DNA from 4 places in the Paenibacillus bovis genome. Region 2 is predicted to be linked to each of the others. Evidence: predicted binding sites of a transcription regulator. Region 2 holds the regulator's gene; each other region holds the start of a gene.
The links. Region 2 encodes LexA, which represses DNA repair genes until DNA is damaged. Its sites were predicted from a motif close to CGAACATATGTTCG; they were not measured.
Positions count from the first base shown of each region.

Region 1: addB (helicase-exonuclease AddAB subunit AddB) is a predicted target of LexA. The motif match lies at 2,290-2,303, and genes of this name have one in related genera.
Region 3: recA (recombinase RecA) is a predicted target of LexA. The motif match lies at 2,854-2,867, and genes of this name have one in related genera.
Region 4: parE (DNA topoisomerase IV subunit B) is a predicted target of LexA. The motif match lies at 3,154-3,167, and genes of this name have one in related genera.

Region 1 covers NZ_CP013023.1:4,287,707-4,292,299, forward strand. The annotation lists gene addB (helicase-exonuclease AddAB subunit AddB) at 1-2,199, opposite strand, end outside; gene AR543_RS18285 (class I SAM-dependent rRNA methyltransferase) at 2,487-3,857, opposite strand; gene mtaB (tRNA (N(6)-L-threonylcarbamoyladenosine(37)-C(2))-methylthiotransferase MtaB) at 4,030-4,593, opposite strand, start outside.
Region 2 covers NZ_CP013023.1:3,625,136-3,629,728, forward strand. The annotation lists gene AR543_RS15370 (hypothetical protein) at 1-6, opposite strand, end outside; gene AR543_RS15375 (DUF896 domain-containing protein) at 258-458, opposite strand; gene AR543_RS15380 (LysM peptidoglycan-binding domain-containing protein) at 578-1,165, opposite strand; gene lexA (transcriptional repressor LexA) at 1,441-2,067, shown strand; gene AR543_RS15390 (hypothetical protein) at 2,219-2,602, opposite strand; gene spo0A (sporulation transcription factor Spo0A) at 2,890-3,720, opposite strand; gene glnA (type I glutamate--ammonia ligase) at 4,051-4,593, opposite strand, start outside.
Region 3 covers NZ_CP013023.1:2,705,980-2,710,572, reverse strand. The annotation lists gene rny (ribonuclease Y) at 1-370, opposite strand, end outside; gene AR543_RS11655 (regulatory protein RecX) at 810-1,577, opposite strand; gene recA (recombinase RecA) at 1,717-2,784, opposite strand; gene AR543_RS11645 (competence/damage-inducible protein A) at 3,087-4,388, opposite strand; gene pgsA (CDP-diacylglycerol--glycerol-3-phosphate 3-phosphatidyltransferase) at 4,547-4,593, opposite strand, start outside.
Region 4 covers NZ_CP013023.1:3,820,683-3,825,275, forward strand. The annotation lists gene AR543_RS16215 (AIPR family protein) at 1-972, opposite strand, end outside; gene parE (DNA topoisomerase IV subunit B) at 1,072-3,057, opposite strand; gene AR543_RS16225 (DUF7674 family protein) at 3,386-3,802, opposite strand; gene AR543_RS16230 (ABC transporter permease) at 4,032-4,593, opposite strand, start outside.

The sequences.
Region 1 (4,593 bases), 660 kb from region 2:
CAGCTGTCCGATCAGCAGCGGCAGTGTAGTGGCCGGATGACTGATCCGGTCGCTTTCTTGCTCAGCCGAAGGATGATGATGCTGATGCTGCAAAAAAGGAAACAGACTGCGTACCTGGGTAATGACTTCCGACGGCAGCAATCCTTTGCCTTCGTGATCGGTCTGCGAATAACTGATCCATAGTTTGTCGCTGGCCATCGTTAATGTATTGTAAATAAGAAAACGCTCGTCCAGCTGACGCCGTGTAATACCCGGTGCCAGTGCTAATCCATCGTCGGACATACTCGTCCGCTCCATCTCGTTCAGAATACCGTCATCCACAAATACAGATGGAACAATCCCGTCATTCACACCTAGTACAAATGCATACCTTATATCCATCGGGCGGGTGCGATCCATCGAACCGATCAGTACCTGATCCATCGCCGGCGGAATAATACCCAGACGCAGACCGGACAGTCCGGTCTCCAGCAGACCGGCAAATGTGGTTAGCTCCAGTTCGCCTTCTCCCATAATATCTACCATCTGCTCCAGCAGATCCATAATACTGCCGTAGATCTGAACATGCTCACGTGCACGCAGCGGATCGCCTGCCAGGGCAGCACTACCGCTCATTTGTTCCAGTTGTCCGGCGATATTGCAGTCTTCGATCAACTGATACAGGGCGATGCACATTTCGGTAGCATGACGGGCTTTTTTGATTTTCTTTTCAAAAGTAATCAGCGGACCGGTAACCAGATCCCGTGCCTGCTCGATGCGCTGTGCAGCTGCACGCTGGCTTTCTGTCCGTTCCTCTTCATTCTCCATATGAATACCGGGAATATTCCGCCATGGACGTCCATCGGTCCAGCGGGAGCCGTGAATACCGGTTGCCAGTACTGCATTTTCAAGTCGGTCGATATCTTCCGTGCTAACGCGGCCATCATCCGGAACAAGCATGCCTGTTTTGATGCAGCGGAATACATCTTCATATCGCCAGTGGTACATGACAATATCCAGCGCCGAGCGCAAAAACTCTGCCAGCGGATGATGCAAAATCCCCTGTCTTTTATCCATAAAATAAGGAATATTATAATCCTGCAGCAGCGGCTCAATCATCGATTCGTAATCATCCAGTGTACGAACGAACAGTGCCATGTCCCGCCAGCGCGCCCCTTTGTCGCGGGCGAGTCGTATCATCTCGCGCAGAGCTGCTTCTATTTCGGAACGGCGATCCAGTGTGGAATGGATCGTAATATCCTGCTCCCGTGCCTGTGCCTGATCAGCCGACGGCTCACGCCATACTTTCCGGTGACGATAGCCATATTCCAGATGTGCCAGCTGGGCACTGTTGCGAAACCGAACCGGTACACTGTCAGGAGATGCCGACAGATTCTCGATAATAGGCAGAGCAGTTCCGTCCAGTGCTTCGGCCAGCTGGGCCAGCTTGCGATAGGTGAGTGCGGTCGGATGGAACAGCTCCATTTCCTGAGGCGGTTCCTGATCATAGGGACGATCCAGTGTGAGTGTAATCGTCACCGATGCAGCTTTTTCCATCAGTGCTGCAATAACGGCATATTCCTGCGGACTGAAGCTGTGGAAGCCGTCGATCCATACTTCTACATGATTCAGTGTCTCTGATTGCGGAATCGCTGCAGCCAGATCTGTCAGTGTATCATCGCGATCCACATATAATCCTGCCAGTCCCTGCTCATACTCCTGGTAAATACGCTGGAGATCATGCAGCTTATCGCTCAGCAGTGGCGAGCGCTGCGCTCCCGGCTGCTGTACATAACGAGCCAGCTCTTCTGCAGTCAGCGCATGATGCTTGAACTCGGTATACAATTCACTTAATTTGCCGATAAATCCAAACTGATCACTGGATGCGCCAAATAACCGGAGCTCCGGCTGATGCGCATGAATCAGCTTGTACAGCAGCATTTTTTTGCCTTCATCTCCGATAGGCGTGCGTGCCGATCCGCCGGTCTCCCGAAGTATCCACTCGGCAAAATGACGGAAACCATACGTATGTGCCCGTACATTGCCTCGCAGCTCAGGTGTGCGAATAAGTGCATACTGCGCCTGAAAGGATGCCTGCTCCGGCACCAGCAGCAAAATAGGCGGACCATCTGGCTGCTCTTTGATCTGATCAATAATTCGCTGAATAACTGTAGTCGTTTTGCCGCTTCCGGAACGACCGAGCATAAACTTGAGTGGCATCAAATCACCTTCATTCCTGCAAAGTAAAATCTATATTCAATTTCGTACATATTTTTATTAAAATTCCTACCAACAACCTTCTTCAAAAAAAGAACATTTGTTCCCGTTTGTATCTTATTAAGAGTAATACAATTCGGTGCGAATTTCAATCCTGTTCGCCAATATGCAGTCTTCATATGTAAATCCCCTCTGCCTGCAATACACGATATAGTGTGTCTCGGAAGAGGGGATTATGAGATCAATCATTCATCTTGGTTGAAGACTGCCGATATTGATCCAATTATAGTTTAAAAGTTTTTGCTGCGTACCTCAAAGATCGCAAATTTCAGATAATGACCTTCGTTAACGCCAAGAATCTGCGGATGATCCTTGCCTGCTGCGCGCCACTCTACCAAACGCAGTACTTTACCGGCATCTTTGGCTGCATCCTGGATCGTCTCGAGGAACAGATCAGGACGCATATGGTACGAGCAGCTCGCTGTTACCAGGTAGCCGCCTTCGTTAACCAGTTTCATACCGTGCAGGTTAATATCTTTATACCCACGAACGGCGCCGGGTACCGCACTTTTGGTTTTGGCAAAAGCAGGCGGGTCTAAAATGACCACATCCCAGCTCCGTCCGCCGCCAGCTGTCATCGGCTTGGACGTATCCTGCCCCGAATCAGCTGCTGCACGCTGATTTCGTTCTTCCAGTCCCTTGGCATTGCTGCGCAGATAGTCAAACGCATCATCCACTACAAATTCCACCCGTTCTTCGAATCCGTTCAGGCGTACATTTTCACGTGCACTCTCAATCGCATGCGCCGAAATATCGAGACAGGTTACTTTTTTGGCTCCGTATTTGCAAGCATTCAGTGTAAAGCTGCCGGTGTGGGAAAAACATTCCAGTACCGTGGCGCCATCCCAGTAAGGGAAATCGACGACTTTGCCTTTGCGATTAACCGGCAGCGTTACCTGTGCTCCATCCTGCTCCACTTCGGTCAGCTGAATGCCGCTGCGCTCGCCCCAACCCCGCATCAGAGGTGCAATCGAAGCACGATTCTCCCGCTGGTCGAAGAAGTAGCCGGTTTTCTGGCCTTCTTCAATATCGACCTTGATCAGCAGTCCGTTCTCGGATACCGTCACATGACGCGGACACTCTCCGTACATTACACCTTTGACTTCTTCCAGTCCTTCCAGCTTGCGTACCGATACATCACTGCGTTCGTAGATACCGGCAGGCTGCATCACCTGTACCAGCGCATCGATAATCTGCTGACGACGACGATCCATGCCAAGTGTCAGCAGCTGCACAACCAGAATCTCGCCGAATCGGTCTACAATCAATCCTGGCAGAAAATCCGCTTCTCCATAAACAAGCCGATATGCATTCTCGCCACTCAAAAAGCGGGTACGGTGCTTGAGACACCATTCGAATCGTTCTGCAAAAAAGGCGGTATCCAGATCTTCCAGCGGCTGATGGGATACGACGCGTACCGTGATACGTGATGCCGGGTTGTAATAACCGGATGCCAGAAATTTGCGTTGATGATTCAGAATACTTACGATCTGCCCCGGCTCTGGCTGGCCTTCTACTTCGGCGATCTCACCTTCAAATACCCAGGGATGTCCCTGTTCGAGTCTTTTTTTACGTTTCTGATGCAAAATAATGCTTGCCAATAGTGGTCACTCCTTCATAAAGTCCGTACAGCCTGCCAACTTGTTAATCGGCTGCCGGTTGTGTGTGCATACAGATGCATGCTTGATCAAAACAAAAGATTTCACCTTAACCGAACGGTAAAGTGAAATCCTTTCGTCGTATCCTGTCTGTTATAAAACGATATAAAATTTCTTACTGGGCCAGCGGAGTTGGAGTCTGTTCCAACACACGAACCAGTTGACCTTTGCTTGTATTAACGTCAGGCTCGGTGAGTTTGACACGGCACAGCTTGCCTACCAGATCTTCCGATCCTTCAAAAGCGATCTGCAAATAGTTATCGCTGTAGCCAGCAATCATGCCTTCACCGTATAACCCTTTATCATTGTTTTCCGGGATTACATCGAGTACATGACCTACAAATTTCTCGGTATAGGACAGCTGCATCTGCTCGGACAGATCAATCAGCTGATGGACACGTTCATTTTTCACTTCTTCATCCACCTGGTCTTCCATACGAGCAGCCGGTGTGCCGGTACGTTTGGAATACGGGAACACGTGCATCTCGGAGAATCCGATCGACTTCATCATATTGTAGCCGTTCTGGAACATCTCATCGGTCTCGCCCGGGAACCCTACAATCACATCGGTTGTAATCGCTACATCCGGCATGGACTGGCGAATACGGCGGATTTTCTCTGCATATTCCGCTACGGTATACTTGCGGCGCATCCGTTTCAGCACATTGTCGTCGCCTGC
Region 2 (4,593 bases):
GGACATGCGATTTCCCCCTAAATAAAATATAAAAGATACTTGCTCTATATTCAGACTGATCGAACCGCAATCTGTCTATCCCGGATATACGATTCAATGATCTCAATACGCTTTCATTTTGAAGAGTGCTGAAATTAAAGGGGATGCCCAGCCATGATCAGCTATGACATCCCTGTATGGTTGTTGCATCTTATTATAAATGAAGATCTAACAATACCATCCTGTTTATGCGGAATATCCGGAGCCTTTGCTGCAAATCAGCGTTTGCCCTGCGTACCATCCTCTGCATCTTCCACCCATTCAATGGTGTCCAGCTGCTGACGGAAGTTGCGGCGGATATTACCAAGATAGACGGCACGAAGTTCATCCCGCTCAATGGTTTCCTCTGCGGTCAGACCGGTGTCCTTTTTTTTGCGTGCCAGTTCATTAATACGTGCAATCAGTACATCGATGTCCATGACTAACCTCCCATTCTTATCTTTACTAACTTTGACATGTAAAAAAAGGCTTGTCAAGGCTATTACAGCCTGACTCGCCTTTTATATATCAATATAGAAATATCCTATATATACACTTGTTAATCGTGAGGGATTACCAGTACATCGCCACTCTGGATTTCAGTAGAAACCAGCTGGTTATGATCACGAATTTCATTTACATAATCACGAATATCGGTTTCGTCCGATTTGTAGCGGGAAGCAATCGCCCATAGGCTATCTCCGCTCTTGACGATAACATGCTGTTCATTGCCAGGCACTTCATCGGCAATAACCAGATGCTGAAAACCTCCATACAATACAATAGAAGCAAACAAAATGCAGATCAGAAGACGTCCACTGGATTTCCATTTTGATTTTTGAACTGTCATTTCGATCAGATTAAGCGTTTTTTGGCGAAGCGTCTTTTTGACACCTTTGCGCTTGGCAGATGTGCTGCGTTGTGAATGGGTATCTTCCGTCTGTTCGGAAGCATACGTCCATGTATCCACGGTCAGCCCTTTTTCAGTTGACGGTGATGGAATGGAGGAAGATGCGATTCGCGCTGTTTTGCGAGGTTCCGATGCAGCCGCAGATGTATGTTGAGTATCGTTTTTAGTGGAAACAGTAGGCTTTTCCTGCTGCTTCGGCTGATTGTGTATACTTTTGTATGTACTGTATTTTAACATGAATACCACACCCCAAACGTTTGTTCTTGTTTCTTCGTCAATAATATAACACGAACATATGTTTTGATCAACAACTTTTTGCGAACTTTCGTTCGCTTTTTTGTAAATGAAGTGTATGATGAATATAGCGGTATAAATTGGGTTTCTTTTATCGCCTGATTAGCTGCTTTGCTTTATCGGGAAATAGTTGACGAATTTTAGAACTTATGTTTGTACGAACGGAAGTTCTATGTTATACTTTTTCCAAACGTTACTAGTATTGGGGTTGATACGGCATGTCCAAGATTTCAAGTCGCCAACAGGCTATTCTGGAATTTATCCGGAATGAAGTTAAACTCAAAGGTTACCCGCCGTCTGTACGTGAGATTGGTGAAGCTGTAGGTCTGGCTTCCAGCTCTACTGTACATGGTCATCTGGATCGTCTTGAGAAAAAGGGATTGATCCGCCGCGACCCTACCAAACCTCGTGCTATCGAGCTGCTGGGTCAGGAAGAAACCGAAAATAATCTGTTGTTCGCGCAGACAGTGTCTCGTGTACCGATTATCGGCAAAGTTACCGCCGGCGTACCGATTACTGCTACTGAACATATTGAGGATTATTTCCCTCTTCCACAGCAATTTACAGGTGACAACCAGATCTTTATGCTTTCCGTTGTCGGAGACAGTATGGTTGAAGCCGGTATTCATAATGGTGATTTCGTTATTGTTCGTCAACAACAGACTGCTGATAATGGCGATATCGTAGTTGCAATGACCGAAGAAGACGAAGCCACTGTCAAAACGTTTTACAAAGAAAAAGATCATATTCGTCTGCAGCCTGAGAATCCGATGTACGAGCCGCTTCGTTTGACTCGTGTAACGATTCTAGGCAAAGTAGTCGGTCTGTTCCGTAACTTGCACTAAAACGGCTATAGTTACACGGCAGATCACATGACTTTGACTTATATGATGATTGCAGGTTTTGTTTTCAAAAGCCTCTGCAATATAAAAAAGACTCCTGACAGGAGTCTTTTTTATTGGCCTATTTATGATTTGTAGTCCTTTATTCCATCTTTTACTCTTTATGCAGCCTGCTCATTTCCTGAATAAAGCCTTCCAACAGTAAATTAATGTTTTTAATCTCTGCAGCATGCTGCAATTCAAGCTTTAATTTTCGCGATTCGAATACTTCTCTCGCCTTGGTAGTATGGAAAAAGTAAGAATGATACATATCATACGTTTCGCCTTCGTTGGTTCCTTCGATATCAATTCTCTGATAAATTTCTTCGAGTCGTCTGCAAATCTCCAGCTCTACTCTGACATCAATGATTTCTCCTCCTGCTACATCGCTTCCACGTAGTGGATTCTCGATCGTGTACAGCTTGCGCAGCTGTTCTTCCAGATTACTGATATGCATCTCACAAATAGTAATCAGACGCTGCCTGACTTCCTTGTCCATTGAAATGCCTCCTTTGTTTGTCCGACTGATGCTGCAGTAAGTGGTCAGTCATTTATTACCCGCACTGATCCTGTAGTTATCTATGCGATGTAAAATAGGAGCATACATTTCAAATAGCGGACTTTTATTCATAGGGTGCCAATAATGTGTTTATGCAATTATTTGAACATATAAAGACTGATTATATTAAACGATACAGTAGGCTTGACACTACTCTCTTTGTTACCGTTACGTACTGAGCAGTACGCATATAGATACATACATAGATGTATAAACAAATTAAACGTCTAAGGAAAAATATTATGCTCTATCCTCAGTTTGTCAGCAATAGCCGCGATAAAGGAACTATTGGTTGGCTTGGTTTTGCTTACGTTAATTTCATAATTAAACAGATGACTCATATGGCTCATATCTCCACGATTCCAGGTCACTTCGATCGCATGCCGGATAGCTCGTTCGACCCGGGCGGGATTGGAATGGAATTTTTCGGCGATTCTGGGATACAGCACCTTGGTTACGGACCCCAGTATATCGATATTATGATACACTTCCGCAATAGCTTCTCTGACGTACTGATAGCCTTTAATATGCGGAGGCACACCAATTTCATTTAATATTCTGGTAATAGAAGCTTCCAGACGCTGTTCTGTATTGGCTGTATTCGTAGCAGGTATCGTTGTCAAAGGCCGAGAAGCCGGTACAGTTGATGGGGACGGTGTACGTATCGCTCTCTCATTGGCTGGCACCTCCGCCAGCTGCCGAATACGGCTGCCCAGTACCTGAAGATCAAAAGGTTTCAGCATAAAATAAGAAGCGCCCAGATCCAGTGCCCGCTGCGTAACCTGCTCCTGTCCAAACGCAGTAAGCATAATCACTTTGGGTTTGGGAACAATATGCATTTTCGGAAGTTTCTCCAGTACACCCAATCCATCCAGATGCGGCATAATAATATCCAGTAATACCACATCCGGCGGCTCTGCCAAATCCTCAATTAACTGCAAGGTTTGTTCTCCGTTATAGGTCATACCTGCAAGAAACATATCCTCCTGATTGGAGATGTAGTCCGATAGCATCTGCGTAAACTCCCTGTTATCATCTGCAACAAGTACATTGATCATAGCTGATACCCTCCTTCTAGGTAGTAAGAACAATCGATACCAATACATGTAATAAAATGGTATTTGAGGTATTAATATCATTATATCATTTTAGCGCCTAGAATTTTCAATTTTAAGGAATATTAAGAATTAATTTATTGAAATATATTCCATTTCTTCTTTACTGTTTTATTAATGTCTACTCTTGTTTGCAGCACAGCAAAAAGGCGGTGTTATTTTAGCACACCGCCTTTTTGCTATTTTAGTATTAATTTAATTAACAGGATTCAAGTCTATACAAAAAAAGCCCTGGCTGCCGGAAAATCCAGCAGTACCAGGGCCATTTACATTTTAGTACAGTGTCATGTACTGGTCTCTCTCCCATTGGTGAACCTGAGTACGGTACATGTCCCATTCGATCTCTTTCAGCTCATAGAAGTGAGCTGTAGCGTGCTCTCCGAGTGCAGTAACGATTACATCGTCACGCAGCAGTTCGTGCAGAGCTTCTTTCAGATCGCCTGGCAGACTTGGGATACCTTCGTCGATACGCTCATCTTCGGTCATTATGTAGATGTTACGATCGATAGGTTTTGGCAGATTCAGTTGACGGTCAATACCATCCAGACCGGCTCTCAGCATAACAGCCAGTGCCAGATACGGATTGGCTGTCGGATCCGGGTTACGAACTTCAATACGTGTGCTCAGACCACGGGAAGCCGGGATACGTACCATCGGACTGCGGTTACTTGCAGACCATGCCACATATACAGGAGCTTCATAACCTGGTACAAGACGCTTGTAAGAGTTCACTGTCGGGTTGGTTACTGCTGCCATAGAACGTGCATGACGCAGAATACCTGCCATATAATGACGGGCTACCTGGCTCAGACCCAG
Region 3 (4,593 bases), 920 kb from region 2:
GCTGTGTCTCTTCGATACGTTTCTCTTTGTTGGCCACTTGTTCTTCTTTGCGTTCCAGTGATTCCAGCTTTTTATCCAGCGACTCTTCTTTTTGCAACAATCGTCGTTCCAGGCGTTGATTTTCATTCCGACGCTCACGAATGTCTTTTTCAGCTTCAGCTCTGAATTTGTGTATTTCGTCTTTTGCTTCCAGAACTGTTTCTTTTTTCAGTGCTTCTGCTTCTTTCTTCGCATTCTCTACGATCTGCGCAGCAGCAGTCTCAGCACTGGAAATTTTAGCTTCTGCAAGAGATTTGCGAATAAAATATCCGATCCCGAACCCAAAGAATAATGCGGCAACAACGAGAATTATGACCCAGAGATAACCCATTCTGTTCACCTCCTCGCTGATTCCTCCAAGGTATTCCTTGGGAATTACCATCTTGATGGGTAATGCAATGCTTCATCCCTTTAAATACGTCCATTGCCCATGCGGGTACATGTGCCAATTCCCTCTTCAAGGGAGATAAAACATCTTAATTATTCATACAATCATGATCACAGTAAGCATGCTTTACTTCATTCATCGTCTAACGATTCCAAAAATGACGTAAAAATGACAAACTGCATATATCCATTTTATTATTTGCCAAAAGACATTGTCAAGCAATTGACAGCTCTCTCTTTGGCAGCCGGATGCAGAAGCAATCCAATACGCACATATCCAGGCTTGGAAAAGTAACAATCCGATAACAGCAGGATGCTTTTATCCCTTTCAGTGCTTGGCTTTTGCGCATTTATGATTGCTTATGGTTTTGGCCACCATTTTATTATACATCTTCTTCTTCCTGATCTTTATTTTGTACAGCTGCCAGCGCTTTACGCACCAGATCTGACGAATATCCGCGACGCATCAGAAAAGCCATCGTTTTTCTTTTTTTATCCAGCATCCCACCGGGCGTACTTCTCCATTTTTTCTCCGCTAATTGTACAGCACTGGATAGTTCTTCATCTTCATCGATATTGCCCAGCGCTTCTTCAATATGCTGAGGCTCTACGCCTTTCTGACGAAGCTCCTGACGAATCCATACTTTACCTTTCTTCTGACTGCGTACACGCTGATTGGCCCACTGCTGCGCGTAGACACCATCATCGATCAGCTTTTCTTGCTCCAATCGTTCCAATGTTACTTCAATAACATGCGGATGAAACTCTTTTTCGCGAAGCTTTCGCATAATTTCGGTACGCGTACGTGAGCGGAAGCTCAGCAGATTGATAGAAGAAGCATAAGCCGATTGTCGCTCGTTGGCTTCCATGATTTCTTCCAGTTCTTCTCTCGTAAATGAAGAACCTTTTAGCATTCGGTATTTAATCATTACATCTTCATGAACTCTCAGTTTGAGATCACCAAAAAATAGCCGGTAATGATAACGCGGACGAGTTAACTGCTCTACCTCGCTAATTTCCAATGCTTCCCCAGAAGGGAAATCATCCAGTTGCCCGGACTTTTCTTTCAATTCTTCTTCCATATCAAAATCTTCTTCCCGTGACGATGCGTTTTTGTTATTGGGCTTGCGATAAGAGCGAAATCGATTCATAAGTTCTCCTTTGGGTGTGGTATAGGTCTGGTATACATATCTATTTTCAAGACGATTATCGACTGCTTAATCATAGAGAAAAGCGCCTGCACGTATTCTCACGTTCCAGGCGCTTTTTGAAGGTCTATATAAAACCGGATTATTCAGTTGCTTCTGTGAACAACTCTTGTTCTTCCAGCTCTTCTTTCTTTTTATCTTCCGCAGTCGGCTCTTCAACAACTGTAGTCAGGTTGCTCAGTTCACGGATTTTATTTTCAATCACCAAAGCGATTTGAGTATTTTCTTTGAGAAATTGTTTTGCATTCTCTCTACCTTGACCCATACGTTCGCCTTCGTAAGAATACCACGCACCGCTTTTGTTAATGATATCTTTTTCAGTAGCAATATCAATCAAGCTACCTTCTCTGGAGATACCTTCACCGTACATGATATCAATCTCGGCTTGTTTGAAAGGAGGTGCTACTTTATTTTTTACTACTTTGATACGTGTACGGTTACCGACTACATCGTTACCGTTTTTGATAGCTTCAATACGACGCACATCAAGACGTACTGTAGAATAGAATTTAAGTGCGCGTCCACCAGGAGTTGTCTCCGGGTTACCGAACATAACGCCTACTTTTTCACGAAGCTGGTTAATGAAGATTGTGATGGTTTTGGATTTGCTGATTGCACCGGACAGTTTGCGCAATGCCTGAGACATCAGACGAGCTTGCAAACCTACGTGGGAATCACCCATCTCGCCTTCGATCTCTGCTTTTGGTACCAGTGCCGCTACGGAGTCGATAACGATAATATCAACAGCACCACTACGTACCAGGGCTTCAGCGATCTCCAGACCTTGTTCACCTGTGTCCGGTTGGGACAGCAGCAGTTCATCAATATTAACGCCCAGATTTTTCGCATATTGAGGATCCAAAGCATGCTCGGCATCAATAAATGCTGCTTGTCCGCCTGCTTTTTGAACTTCCGCAATCGCGTGTAATGCTACAGTAGTTTTACCTGAAGATTCAGGTCCATATATTTCAACGATACGACCTCTTGGCATACCGCCTGTTCCCAGAGCAATATCAAGAGCAATCGATCCACTTGGTATAACTTCAACTTGCATATGCGTGGATTCTCCAAGTTTCATAACAGAACCCTTACCGAATTGTTTCTCTATTTGACGAAGCGCCATATCCAGCGCAGCACGACGATCTGACAATCAGCTCACATCCTTCTAATGTTTATAGTCTAATTATACTCCATTTTTTATCATTTGCCAAGCTTTTTTCGAACATATATTCGTCTTTTTATACGCCTCCTATCGAACATTACCAATTTTTGTAAATTAAATCCACACTACAAATTTACCTATTTTGGCGGTTCTTCCTGCTACAAAATGAAAAAAACCGCAGCAATCAGATTGCTGCGGTTCTTCCGTCTGACCTGATCATAACACATTCGATTATAGGTCTGCAACTGCCGTATCCGCTCCATTACGGATGCGTGGCAGAAGATATATGATTACTTCGATTCATTCTGATTCTGGACAATTTGTTCCTGCTGGAGCTCTTTCAGACGCAGCCACAGGCGATACATGATGCTCTTGGCGGAACGAATACGGATCGCTTCGCGATTCCCCTTCAGATTCAGCTTGAATACCTGTGTTGGCTGGTTGCGTTCGGCCAACCCTATATAAACAAGGCCTACCGGCTTGCGCTCTGAGGAACCTGGTCCGGCTACACCGGTTACCGATACGGCAAAATCCGTATCCAGTAATTTACGGGCTTCTGCAGCCATGACTTCCGCCACTTCCTCACTCACTGCTCCCGGCGCGTTCTCGCCTTCCAATAGATCATGAGGGACGTTCAGCAGCTTTTCCTTCATCTCATTGGAATAGCTGACTACACCGCCCATAAACACCAGTGCACTACCCGGAATACGAGTCAGATTCTCCATAATCAGACCACCTGTACAGCTCTCTGCAGCAGCCAGGCTCAATCCCATTCCGGTCATCATTAAAAGGATCTGTTCTTCGATCGTAATATCCTGGTCTGCATACATGTGATCGGGCAGCCGCTTGCGGATTTCCGCTTCCATATTTTTGAGTTTTACGTTCGCTTCTTTTTCCGAATCAGCCTTGGTCGTGAGGCGGATAGTAACTTCGCCTTCTTTAGCATACGGAGCAATCGTTGGATCGGTCTGGGCACTGATCAGATCCAGCAATCCATCTTCCAGTGCTGATTCTCCAATGCCTGCGAATTTGAGCATTTTGGAGTAGATCGGCTGCTCATCGGACAGCACGTTTTTGGCAAGCCATGGTTTGGCCTGGTTCTCAAACATCGGCTGTAATTCTTTTGGCGGTCCTGGCAGTACGATATAATGCTTATCGTCCTGGGATACGGCAATACCGACAGCAAGTCCTACTTCATTATCAAGCGGCTCACTGCCCTCCAGAATAATCGCCTGACGACGATTGTTTTCTGTCATCGGCTTGTCGCGTCCTTCAAAAAATGATTCTACCTTTTTCATGGCTTCCGGATAAATATGCTGGGAGCGACCAAGTACTTCTCCCAAAGCGTCTTTGGTAAGATCGTCCTGCGTCGGACCAATTCCTCCCGAAAACAAAATCACATCAGCCCGACTGCTCGCCAGCTCGATAGCCTGTTTCAGACGGTTGAGATTGTCGCCTACAACGGTCTGATAATATACATCAATGCCGAGGTAAGACAATTGCTGTGACAAGTAGCGTGCATTGGTATTGGTGATCTGTCCAAGCAGCAGTTCTGTACCTACTGCTATAATTTCCGCTTTTACTGATTTCATTGTTTTGTCTCCCCCTTGTTTATCATATGCAGCGTAATCATGTATCTATACTGCGAAATATAGTTTGCCAAGTTGCTGTATCCATAGAAAACGGCAATAGAGAATCCCCTATTGCCGCTCTTTATATATCACCCATTTTTTACATAAAGAAACATTCTTTATGAGTTGGATAGGTGAATAAGATGTTTATTTTTGAGGAAGTAAT
Region 4 (4,593 bases), 200 kb from region 2:
AGTTTGGCAGCCATTTACAATTTGGTAATTAACAAGATTAAATGTTTCTCCTACTGGTTTAATATCATCTGCTACTACAGTAACTCCATTGTTTAAGAGACCAAATAATTGAGATTCTTCATTCAAAAGTCTTTCTTTCATACTATTGTTAACATCATTATTATCCACACCTAAATAATCTCTAATATTGTCTTCAAATACATTTTTGATTCCCGCAGTAGATCTATCATAAAGTAAGTTCATATATTGTTGAATATCCACTAATCCAAAGTATGCAGACGTAACTTTTTCGCCTTTATAAGAAAAAGTTACATTTTTAGGAAATAAAAAGGAAGCTTCTAAATCAGCATCTATCTTACGATATAACTTTTGTATTTCCTTTACTCCTAGAGGGTAAAATTCGATTACATCTGATAAATATCCGGTATTATTTAACCGTTTTTTTCCTCGATTGATACTCTCGTGTATATCTTTACTTAATTCGGTAGTTGTAGATGAGGTTGCATAGTACATTAGACAATTCGGATTTTCTTTTTTAAATAATTTTGAATTTTTATAAATAATATTCTTTATTTCCCAAAATTTTTCCAATTCTTTTATTGAACATTTTTCCTCAGTGATAAATTCTTCAACTATATTTATAAAATAATTAACTTTAGAATCATTAAAGCTCGAAGAAGTTTTGGCCTGAACAAATATAAAATCTACTGAAAATTTATTTTTATTTAAAATAATTTCTTCGATGTCTTCTTCATTTAATATAAGTTTATTATTAACAAGGATAGCTATTCCATCAATTCCTTTGGAAGTCCCAGTTTCCATTTCTTGAAAATTTCTTTCTGAATCAATGACATGATTATTTAAAACACAATAATTTATAAATTGTTCAAATAAATTGTCTTCATTTTCTTCTTCAAGTTCAAATTTTTCTTTAAATTGATGCAAAAAATTTTTGACAATTATATTTTCCATATAAATCACCTTTCTGGCATCTTATATATAAATATTAATTATTATTGCTGTACTTCTGTGCATAACTTTTTAATGTAATTTAATCTGATTATTGACTAATCACTCTTCGTATTCTGTAAAATCGACATTTTCGACGATCCAGCGTTTGCGTGGATCTACCTTGTCACCCATGAGCGTCGATACACGGCGCTCTGCCTTCGCTGCATCTTCGATCTGTACCTGCAGCAGTGTACGGCTCTCCGGATTCATGGTCGTTTCCCACAGCTGCTCCGGATTCATCTCACCCAGACCTTTGTAACGCTGCAGCTCTACATTGCGTCCAAATTCCTTGAGCGATTTTTCCAATTGCTCATCGGTCCAAGCATAACGTTCATTGGTCTTTTTGCCGGAACGCTGAGTAATCTTGAACAATGGCGGCTGAGCGATATAGATACGTCCCTGATCAATCAGCGGCTTCATGTACCGGTAAAAGAACGTCAGCAGCAGCACCTGAATATGCGCTCCGTCCGTATCGGCATCGGTCATGATAATGATTTTGGAATAATTGCTGTCTTCGATCGCAAATTCGGGGCCGATACCGGCGCCAATCGCCGATGTAATCGCCCGGTATTCCTCATTCTTCATAACGTCTGCCAGCTTGGATTTCTCCGGATTCATCGGTTTACCCTTGAGCGGCAAAATCGCCTGAATCTTGGAGTCCCGTCCCTGCTTGGCTGAACCACCGGCAGAATCACCTTCGACGATAAACAGCTCGTTACGTGAAAAGTCCTTGGACTGTGCCGGACTCAGCTTGCCGTTCAGGTTAGAACTCTCGCTGCGTTTGCGGCCGGTACGCATATCATCACGTGCCTTGCGTGCAGCTTCGCGTGCTCTAGAAGCTTGTATGGCCTTTTTGATCAGTTTCTGGCTGACCTGCGGGTTCTCTTCAAGAAAACGCTGCATGCTTTCTGCTACGACTGCATCCACGGCTCCACGTGCAGAAGAACTGCCGAGCTGATCCTTGGTCTGACCGACAAATTCCACTTCGGCCATCTTGACGCTGATTACAGCCATCATGCCTTCGCGCAGATCGCCGCCTTCCAGATTCTTTTCCTTTTCTTTGAGCATGGCGTTTTTGCGGGCGTAATCATTCAGCACACGCGTGTATGCTGTCTTGAATCCGGTCTCGTGCGTACCGCCTCCGCGTGTAGGAATCGAATTGACAAAGGATGCGATCGTCTCGGTATAACCTGCATTATACTGCAGCGCAATCTCTACCTCGATATCATCACGTTCTGCATTGAAGTGAATCACATCATGCAGTACATCCTTGCCTTCGTTCAGATATTCCACAAACTGGCTGGCGCCGCCTTCGTAATAAAAACGATCGGCTTTGTCATTACGCTCATCGCTCAGTAGAATCTCCAGACCCGAGTTCAGGAAAGCGATCTCCTGCAGACGCTCGGACAGCGTATCATAGTTTAGGGCAATACCGTTTTGGAATACCCGGATATCCGGCTTGAAGGTCACTTTGGTGCCGGTAATTTTGGTTTTACCGATCACTTCAAGGCCGGTTGCCGGTTCTCCGACATGCTCTTTGCCTTTTTTGTCTACCCAGTATTCAAACCGCTGGCGGTGAATAGCGCCATCACGGTAGATTTCCACTTCCAGCCATTCGGACAGTGCATTGGTAACCGACGCACCTACACCGTGCAGACCGCCGGATTTTTTGTATCCCCCGCCGCCGAATTTACCGCCGGCATGCAAAATGGTAAATACGACCTGAGGCGTTGGAATGCCGCTTTTGTGCATTCCCGTCGGAATTCCCCGGCCGTTATCGTATACGGTTACGGAACCGTCTTTGTTTAGGCTAATCTCAATTTTGTCGCAATGCTTTGCAAGATGCTCGTCGACTGCATTGTCCACAATCTCCCAGACAAGATGATGCAGTCCAGACGAACTTGTACTACCGATATACATCCCCGGACGCTTCCGTACGGCAACAAGCCCTTCGAGCACCTGAATGTCGTCAGCATCATACCCTGTAGCTGGCGGATTAACGCCATCCCGGGATGAATTTGTAAGTGAATCGATCTGTTCGACCATTCATGGCCCCCCTTTATTTATTGCAATCATGCTTCGTGCTGCTCAACCTACGCTTTAGTAGTATAATGGTTTGTCCAACATTACGCCATAGCCAGCCGAACAATCGTTTTCGGTATCAGAAAGGATCATTATACCACTCCCGTCAATCCGCCGCTCTCCATCACTATACCCTATTACGTAAGTCTATCACCGATTACATTTTACATTAAATGTAATTTATAAACACGCTGTTCGCTTATAATGCAAACACATGTTTCCATTTCTTTATTTATTCTAAATCAAACTATGCTTTTCGTAAAGAAAATGTTGTAAATAAAACGGATGATAATCACCAGTGTATACTTTTATAGTAGGCAGCAATTTCAGCTGATACATATTGGAACAGCACCTTTTCTGCTGTCTTGCTACCCATCAGTGCTTCAAAAATACAGCAGTTCAGTATATCTCTTGTCCGTTCATCGGAATCTTGAAACAGCTCCTCCACGAATTGAAAAATGCGCCGAAGCTCCTGCTCAAGTCGTCTTCTGTCCGTATAGGCACTTTTGATTATCTGTATATGGAGACTGTCCTCTATTTCTGATCCGTGTGTTGCCAAATGAATAACAGCCTGTACAAAGGAGCCGAATCCTCCATATCGTACATAGACCAGATCATCATCCAGTTCATATACATGATCAAACACGGGGAAGCGGTCTTCTAACCTTGCCAACATCAGATGCTCCCATTCTTCCTGTAGGTGTGTCATTATTATGATCTTCTCTCTTTCTTTTATAAAATAGCACTATAGATATTACCACTATATGACACAAGCCTGCTCGCAGATGCGTGGGCATCGTATCGAGACAGGCTTGTTTATTGGATCGATTATAAAATAGTACGCCGCCGATTATCCCTTAATCAGCCCTAGCGTTTGCATGATACAGGAAAGGGACACATGAAGACATTCAACAAAAAAGACAGGTTCAACAGCTATCCTAATTCATTACATCCCTTTTTGTAAATACGGCAAATGATACAACCAGCGAAACAGCTGCCCAAATACCGAGCACAGCCAATGAGAACGGCAGGGTCATGCCATCTATCGGCGCAGGACTGCCTGACAGGTAATTGGTCAGACCCAGATTAACCATAAACAAATACTTGGCGCTGCTCCAGGAAGAAGCCATGTTGGTCAGAATCGTCCCGGCAATCAGTGCCGCCATCATAATAACAATACTGGCTGCCGTACTGCGTACCAGTACAGACACCATAAAAGCAAGCAGTCCGACAGTCAAACCGACAAACCAGATCAATCCCATCTGCATCAGGATAAATTGCCATTGATCCACTGCATGTACTGTCGCCATATCCACTCCTGCCTCGCTTGGCTGGAAGCCGGTAAATACAGGAATAGTAAAGCCGGAGTAGCCAAATGCAAGTCCCGATATCACATAGCAGATAATAAAGGTGGATACGACGATCAGCGAGACAAACATGGTCAGCGTAATCAGCTTGCTGAGCAGGATTTTCCATCGTCGTACCGGTCTGGTAAGCAGC